Regions from separate parts of the Paraclostridium dentum genome, predicted to be linked through region 1. Evidence: riboswitches for the same ligand, from Rfam matches in the RefSeq annotation. Region 1 holds a riboswitch; the other holds the start of a gene.
The links. A riboswitch is a leader RNA that binds a small molecule or an ion and turns the genes downstream of it on or off. The one in region 1 is predicted to bind thiamine pyrophosphate.

Region 1 (4,568 bases):
AGATATCGAAGAAAGAACTTTTAAAGAATTTACTGAAAAATTTGTTAATAATGCTCAAAAAGGAAAACTTCCAGACTATTTAGAAGAAATTATATCAGCTCTTAAAAATAGTAAAGGTGAATTACCATGGAATTTATATTTAAAAAAATTGATGGGAACAGTTGAAAGTAATAAAAAGAAGACTATAACAAGACGAAATAGAAGACAGCCAAATAGATTGGACTTAAGAGGCGAACTTAGAGGGCATAAAGCAGAAATAGCAGTTGCACTTGATATAAGTGGAAGCATTAGCGATGAAGAATTTAAGCAAGCTATTAAGGAAGTACTTAACATAGTTAAAAATTACAATCAAGAAATTACTATAATTGAATGCGATAATGAAATTAAAAGAACTTATAAAGTTAAATCTTATAAAGATATAAAAGATAGACTTAAAATAAGAGGTGGAACTAAGTTTTCGCCAGTGTTTAGGTATGCTAATAATAAAAAAGTTAACTTATTGGTGTATTTTACAGATGGCAAAGGTGAAGATAGATTACAGACAATTCCTATAGGATATAAAATTTTATGGGTTATATCTGGAAGAGGAGATAAATTGTCTTTAAAAGAGCCTTATGGAGCAGTTAAAAAACTTAGTAAGGTTAAAGTTAAGGAAGAAACTATTGATATGAATGATGTTAGAGATGATGGATACTCAATGAATAATCAAGCTCCAACATTGTAAGTTATTAAAGCACATTGATAAAAAATCGATGTGCTTTATTTTTTAATATTAAGTAAAATATATTTAATTAATATTTGTGGATAAACTATTACGAATCAAACTTGAGCATGATATATATAAACTTTGGGCAATATTAAAATAAATAGCATTTATAAAGGAGTAGACATATATATGATTAAAAAGTTACTTATTATTATTTTAGTTAGTATTTTTATAACACCCTTTTCTTCACAAATTACATTTGCAGAAGGTAGATATTATCCTAAAGTGGAAAACTTGCAAGGTAAAGAACAACTAATTAATGAACTTGAGGAGTTAAAGAGAATTAGAGAAAATATGAGTACAATCAATATTAAGGCTGATTTAGATTCGGAGGGTTTAAAACATGCAAATAAGTATATAAGTGCATATTTAACAGAGCTTAATTCAGTAAGAAATGATTTAGAAACTCATAGAGTTAATTATAAGAATTCTTTTGCTGATTTGTATTTCTCAGAGCAAATTCAATTTATAGCTGATAGTTATATAATAAGTTTGAGACAACAGCAAAACTTATTAAGACAATTAGATAAAAATAATCCTGACGCAAAAAAATTGTTTGAATCTGATTATCTTACTCCAGCATATTACTATGTAACATTAGGAGATCAAATGTATTCATATATAGTTGAATATTTTTCCATTTTATAAATATTAATAAAGAAAAACATGTTGAATATTTCAACATGTTTTTTTCTTTCAAAAATGTAATGTTTATGAAAGATATATAAATATTAATAAAAATATACTTATGATAATCTTATATACGAATATACAAAAGAATTAACATATGAAGTAGAAATCAAAGGAGAAAAAATATGCAAAAGTTCAGTAGCTTTACACTAAAAATTATGGCAATTATATTTATGGCGATGGATCATATATATACTTATTTTAGCCCTGCTGGTGTTGACATTCCTATATGGTTTGGATACTTAGGTAAATTAGCATCACCAATATTCTTTTATCTGATAGTAGAAGGATTTTTCTATACGAGAAGCAGGACTAAATATATAACTAGAGTTTTTTCAATGGGAGTAGTTATGATAGGGGTAGATTTTTTAATTGGAATTCATAACAATATTTTCTTATCAATAGGATGCGCTTTAGTAATGCTTGTAGGAATAGATACAGCTAAAAATAAAGAAAATGAGTTAACTAAGAGAGTAATAGGAGCTTTACTAGCTATTGTATTCATGGTTATAGGTGGGTTATTTACTGAGTCGTCTATATTTGGAGTAGCTATGGTATTAATATTTTATTTCTTTAGAGATAAAAAACTTATTATGTCTATATTATACATTGCAATGGGATTATTTGTTTTGATGAGTGCAATGGGTCCAAATTTTATAGAAGCAGCAACATTATGGGATTATCAATGGATGATGGTATTTGCAATAATTCCGATACTTATGTACAATGGTAAGTTAGGATTAAGCAATAAGTTTATAAAATGGATGTTTTATTGGTTCTATCCAATACATCTAATTGTAATTGTATCTTTAGCAAAATTAATAGCTAATTAATTTTAAAAAGGAAGTAATTTAAATTACTTCCTTTTTTATTTACATAATTATAAAAAACATTTTAAACATGTAGTTTTATTTTTAGGTAGTACATTTAAAAATCCTGATATACTTAGATACCCCAAGCTATCAGAACCTATGAAATTTGCAATTTCATTTAAAGTCATAGCTGAACCTATAAGTTCAGATTTTGATGTATTTATACCTAAACAACAAGGGGATGTAACTATAGGCGAAGCGACTCTATAATGAATTTCTTTTGCACCTGCATTTTTAAGAAGATATACTATTTTTTTACAAGTTGTACCTCTTATTTTCAAAAGAGCTTAAATCCATTATAGCCTCAGCGTTCATATCTAAAGCTAATTGAACTTTTTTCATTTCTTCATCAATGTCATAGCAATCCTTAGATATACCCAAGTTTACATTAATTTTTGTTCTTAGGTTTTTCCCAACACCTTCAGGGTTTAAAGACTTATGATTTTTATTAGCTGGAATGACTATTTGTCCATTTGCAATTAAGTTTTTTAAAACTTCTATATCCATATTTTCTTTTTTAGCTACTATTTCCATTTCCTTTGTAGTAATACCTTTTTTAGCAGCATCCATTTGAGTTGTGTAATTCATTTTTAAATCCCCTTTACTTTATATTTTATTAAAAAATAAAAAAGAAGCTTTACCATAAGATAAAGCTTCTTTACGAAATATTATAAAATAGACTAAAAAATATAGTCATAATCATAATCTTGAAGAAAATAACTTTCCTACGGTAGTTCTAACTACTTCAGGTTCAAAGGGTTAATGGTATAAATCCATCTCTCAGCCAAAAGTGGCACCCCTAGTTAAATATATTTAATTTTAAATAATAATAAATTTGCAACTTCAAAATCATTATAGTCTTAAAAAATTACTATGTAAAGGTTTTTTTGAAAGCTTTTAATTTATAAAAACATAAATTACATATTTTTAGTTTATTTAGAAAATTTAAAATATCTAATTTAAAACTGTAAATAAGGGTATCTTATATTTATAAAATTAATTATTTATAGTAAGGAGAAAAAATGGAAAATAATAAAAAAAATATAGAAACAGGATGGAATTTAAATAATAGTTACATGAATTTACCAGACTTTTTTTATAGCAAAATAAATTTAAATCCAGTACCTTCACCTAGCTTAGTTATTCTAAATGATTCTTTAGCTAAATTTTTAGGGTTAAATATAGATAACCTTAAAAGTAAGGATGGAGTAGAATTACTTTCAGGAAATAAAAAGATAGACGAAGGTGCTTTTATAGCTCAAGCATATGCAGGACATCAATTTGGACATTTTACAATGCTAGGAGATGGGAGAGCATTGCTGATAGGAGAGCAAATAAATCCATCAGGAAATAGATTTGATATTCAGCTTAAAGGCTCTGGTAAAACACCTTACTCTAGAGGAGGAGATGGTAGAGCTGTTCTTGGGCCGATGCTTCGTGAATATATAATAAGTGAAGCTATGTACGGTCTTGGAGTTCCAACAACTCGAAGTCTAGCAGTAATAAAAACTGGAGAATCTGTGATTCGTGAAAATATAAAAAAAGGAGCAATTTTAACACGTGTAGCTTCTAGTCATATTAGATTTGGAACATTTGAATATGCTCTAAATTATGGAGGAGTCAACTTAGTTAGAGAGTTGGCTGATTATACAATCAATAGACATTACTCACATATAAAACATGATGAAGATAAATATATTAACTTACTTAAAGAAGTGATAAATGCTCATGCTAAACTTGTTGCTAAATGGCAAAGTATTGGATTTATCCATGGGGTTATGAATACTGATAATATGACTATAAGTGGAGAGAGTATTGACTATGGACCTTGTGCATTTATGGATAATTATAATCCAGATACTGTTTTTAGCTCTATTGATAGATATGGAAGATATTCATATGAAAATCAACCAAATATGGCTGAATGGAATTTATGTAGATTTGCTGAAACTCTATTGCCGTTAATAAGTGATGATAAAAATGAAGCTATAAAAATTGCGCAAGATGCTATTTCTGATTTCTCAGAAATTTATTATTTAAATTGGATTAAAAATATGAGATTCAAATTAGGATTATTCGATGAAGAATTACAAGACAAAGCATTGATAGAAGATTTACTTAGTATTATGGAAAAATATAGTGAAGATTTTACTAACACTTTTATAGCATTAACATTTAATAATATTAATAAAAAAGGAATGTTTGATAGTGAAGAATTTAAATCTTGGTACAACTTATGG
Region 2 (4,568 bases), 880 kb from region 1:
TCATATATTCAACATGTATAGCAGTTTCGTCTTCCATAGATCCCTTAGCTGCTTTATTGAAAAACTTCATTTCTTTAACTGTATCTGCTTTTATTACTCCCATTGCAAAAACTTTAGCAAATTCTTTTAAATATAAGTAATCTTGTATAAGATATCTTTTAAATTTATCTTTTGGTAAAGTTCCTTCTCCTATTTCTCTTACAAATGGATGATTTAAATAACTTTCCCATATATCTTTAACTTCTTCAAACAAGCAATCTGTAAATTTCATTAAAATACCTCCACCCTTGAAGACTCTTTTAACTTATCTTCATTTAATTTATATATATTGTCCATTAAATTTACTTTAAAGCTTCCAATCCCTATCTTGTCTATATCTGTTAATTCTCCACATAAACTCATTGTAAGAACACCCATTGCTGCAGAATTTAAAATTTCATTACTAGCTCCTAAATAACTCCCTATTAAACTAGCACTCATACATCCAGTGCCTGTTATTCCTTTTAGTTTAGGAGTTCCATTATGTATTTTTATAATTTTATCGCCATCAGTTACTACATCTACTTTTCCAGTAGCTACTACCACACATTCTAGTTTTTTAGCAACTTTCTTAATAATATCGTCTATGTTTTCATCATCATCAAATGAATCTACACCTTTTCCTTTTACATTAAATCCACCTATGTACTTAATTTCAGCTGCATTACCTTTAATTACGTCAAACTTTACTTCGTTTAATAAAGTTTTTACTAACAAAGATCTTGAAGGTGTTGCAAATACCCCTACTGGATCTAATATAACTGGCTTTTTATGCTTATTCGCTATTTTACCAGCCTTTACAAATAATTCTCTATGAGAGGAATTCATTGTTCCAATATTTATTACTACAGAACTTGCAATAGGTATTATTTCTTCTGCTTCTTCATAAGAATAACTCATCAGTGGACTTGCACCTATAGCTAAAGTTATATTTGCACAATCATTAATTGTAACTTCGTTAGTGTAATGAAGTACTAATGGGTTAATTTCTTTAACTTTATTTAATAATTCAAACATAATTTCATCTCTCCCTTTTAAATGCTTATATCTATTTATTTGAGTCAAATTTATAAAAATGGTGTACTGGTCCTACTCCTCCACCTATATCAAAGCTATGTCTTATAGCGTTAGTTATATAGTCTTTTGCATTGGAAACAGCTTGTACTATATCAAATCCTAGTGCTAAATTTGCAGTTATTGCAGATGATAAGGTGCATCCTGTTCCATGAGTGTTTTTTCTATCCAATCTTTCGCTTTTATAAATTTCAAATGTATCCTTACCTATTAAAACATCTACTGCATCCCCATCTAAGTGTCCACCTTTCATTAACACATACTTAGGTCCTAGTTCTAATATTTTTTTCCCAACTAATTTCATGTCCTCTACATTATCAATTTTAATCCCTGTTATTTCCTCAGCCTCTAATGTATTTGGCGTTATTATGTATGCTTTAGGTATAAGATATTTTATTAAATTATCTTTAGCCTCAGGTTTTAAAAGTGAATATCCACTTTTAGATATCATTACTGGATCTACTACTAAGTACTTTGGATTATATTTATCTAAAGATTCAACAATCGCCTTTATTATTTCTGGGCTAGATACCATTCCTATTTTTACTGCTTTAGGTGGTATATCATCAAATACTACCTCTATTTGTTTTTGTATTATTTCTTTGCTTAAATCTTCTACTAAAAATACTCCATGAGTGTTTTGAGCAGTTATAGCTGTTATTACGCTCATTCCATAAGTTCCTATAGCACTAAATGTCTTTAGGTCTGCTTGTATACCTGCACCTCCTGATGAATCTGAACCTGCTATTGTAAGTGTTGGCACTTTATACTTTTCCATTAGATGTTTCCCCCTTGATTTTTGTATTAAAAAAAGCTATATTCCTGTAGGAATATAGCTTTTAATTTACTATGCAAATAAATTTCATTTGTATATTTAGTAAAGCTTTCCTACGCTGGTATTATCCAGATCAGGTTTGAGGGTTAATGAATAAATTCATCTCTCAGCCGTTGGGGCACCCCTAGCTATTCATTTTAGATTACAGTTTAATTATAGCTCACTAAATTTATATGTCAATAAAAATTTATTACGCTACTTCTGCCGCATCTATATTAGTTACTTCTAACTCTTTTTCACTACTTGCAACTACAAGTGTACAAGTGTTGTCTCCCATAACATTTACTGTAGTTCTAAACATGTCTATAATTCTTTCTACTCCCATTATAAGTCCAATACCTTCAAGTGGAAGTCCTACTGATTGAAGCACCATTGATAGCATTATCATACCAACACCTGGAACTCCTGCTGTTCCAACTGATGCTAAAGTTGCTGTTAAAACTATTGTTAACATATCGTTGATACCTAAATGAACTCCATAAACTTGCGCTATAAATAAAGCTGCTACACCTTGCATTATAGCTGTTCCGTCCATGTTTATAGTAGCTCCCATAGGTATTGTAAATGAACGTATACTTTTACTAACTCCCATTTCTTCCATAAGCTCTAAACTTACTGGAACAGAAGCATTACTTGATGCAGTTGAAAAAGTAACTGCAGCTACTTTTGAAAATTTACGTACAAATCCAATGAAACTAACTTTTGTAAATACTTTTAATGATCCTCCATAAACCACCACTACATGTAGTAATAGTCCTAGTAATACAACTAATATATATTTAACTAATGATCCTATTGCATCTGCTCCTACTGTAGAGAAAGTATTTGTAATAAGTGCAAATACTCCAAAAGGTGCAAACATCATTATTACACTAACCATTTTCATACAAACTTCATTTGCACACTCAAATAATTTTTTTAAAGGTTTTGCCTTTTCTCCTACTAAACTTATTGATACTCCAGTAAGCATTGCAAAGAATATTATTTGTAACATTTCCCCTTTTGCAAAAGCCTCTATAGGGTTTGATGGTATCATATTTAATATTATTTCTGATAGTGACTGATTTTTTGCTATCGTAGTAGATTGACTAGCTACAGTTCCTAAATCAAGTCCTGCACCTGGCTTTAATAAAACTCCTAAAGCTAATGATATACAAATAGCTACAGCTGTTGTCATTAAATAGAATCCCATAGTTTTAAATCCAATTCTACCTAACTTCTTTATATCTTCCATAGCAGATACACCGCATACTAATGAAACAAATACTAGTGGCACTACCATCATTTTTATAGCCTTTGTGAACCCATTTCCTATTACATTTATAATTCCACCTAATAAAACTGTATCTTTAATATAACTACCTGGCATTTTGCTAAGTATTACACCAAATAACATTCCTAAAAATAATCCAATTAATATTTTACTCGTTAATCCAAGTTTCCTCATATGTGTTTCCTCCATCTCTTTATCATATTAATATTATACACTAAAATCCAACTTTTTTGTAATTTTTTAAAGTTTAAGCATATTAAAACGCATTTTAACTTAATATAATTAAGTAAGTATATTTTTAACTTTATTATATTTTGTCTATCTTGGATATAACTTTATATATATTCTAAAATCAACTTAAAAAACTTAATTTTCAAACTATTACATTTTTCTACTTATTTTTATTCATACATATACGATTATTCTTTATATTTTTAATAAAAAAAGACGGTACGTAAGTAACTTTACTTAACGTACCGTCTTTTTTATGTCAATTATTTTAATATTTTTATTTCCATGTTTTGTCTTCCAAACTTAACACATTCTGCTTCACTGTTCATAAATATATCTATTCTTTTACCTTTTATAGCACTTCCACAGTCTTCTGCTGTAAATACCATGTCAAACTTAGGTATATATACTTTTGTTCCATATGGTATTACAGTTGGGTCAACTGCTATAGTTCCCCATTTAGGAGTAGTTCCTGTTGAAGTTATAGTATCTCCAGCATATGCTGTTGCTTCTATAGACATTGATGTTCCATTGTTGTTATTAGATGAAGCTTCTGCTTGTGAGTTAGAAGCTTCATTTGTTGTTGCATCAGATACTGTAGACGCACTCTTAACTTCTTTAACTGTATCATTAGCTTGTTGTTTAGCTTGGTTTTGTTCTTGTTCTTTAGCTTGAGATTCTGTTAAAACATAATCACCACAAACCCATCCTTCTTTTTTATCATCTAATTTAATTCTATACCAATTATTTTGTTCTTCTAAAAGTTTAATTTCTGTATTTTTATCTAATGTATCTAATTTATCATGTTCTGTAGCTGGCCCTTTTCTTACATTTAATTTGCTAGCAGTTACAGTTGCATTTTCTTTATCAGTATAATCTCCACTTACCCATCCTTCATTTCCATCAGTAAGCTTAATCTTATTCCATCCATTATTTGTTTCTAATATTTCAACTACCATACCTCTGTCTAATGATCCTACTCTTTGTTCTTCTATTGATGGACCTTTTCTTACATTTAATTTTTCTGCTTTAACTACTTCTCTTTCTGCTGCATATATATTACTTGTAGATGTATAAAGTCCTCCTACAACTAATCCTAATGCTAATATTAATGAT

Region 2: linked by a shared signal. The riboswitch ahead of thiD (bifunctional hydroxymethylpyrimidine kinase/phosphomethylpyrimidine kinase) and the one ahead of ACN6I1_RS08065 (phosphomethylpyrimidine synthase ThiC) in region 1 are both predicted to bind thiamine pyrophosphate.

What each region holds. Positions count from the first base shown of each region.
Region 1 is NZ_CP183813.1:1,774,407-1,778,974, reverse strand. It holds gene ACN6I1_RS08085 (VWA-like domain-containing protein) at 1-724, shown strand, start outside; gene ACN6I1_RS08080 (hypothetical protein) at 896-1,414, shown strand; gene ACN6I1_RS08075 (TraX family protein) at 1,582-2,289, shown strand; gene ACN6I1_RS08070 (hypothetical protein) at 2,337-2,609, opposite strand; partial or broken gene ACN6I1_RS08065 (phosphomethylpyrimidine synthase ThiC) at 2,608-2,916, opposite strand; TPP riboswitch at 3,034-3,139, opposite strand; gene ACN6I1_RS08060 (protein adenylyltransferase SelO) at 3,351-4,568, shown strand, end outside.
Region 2 is NZ_CP183813.1:895,006-899,573, reverse strand. It holds gene tenA (thiaminase II) at 1-271, opposite strand, end outside; gene thiM (hydroxyethylthiazole kinase) at 271-1,056, opposite strand; gene thiD (bifunctional hydroxymethylpyrimidine kinase/phosphomethylpyrimidine kinase) at 1,088-1,891, opposite strand; TPP riboswitch at 1,982-2,084, opposite strand; gene ACN6I1_RS03955 (dicarboxylate/amino acid:cation symporter) at 2,139-3,395, opposite strand; gene ACN6I1_RS03950 (SH3 domain-containing protein) at 3,716-4,568, opposite strand, start outside.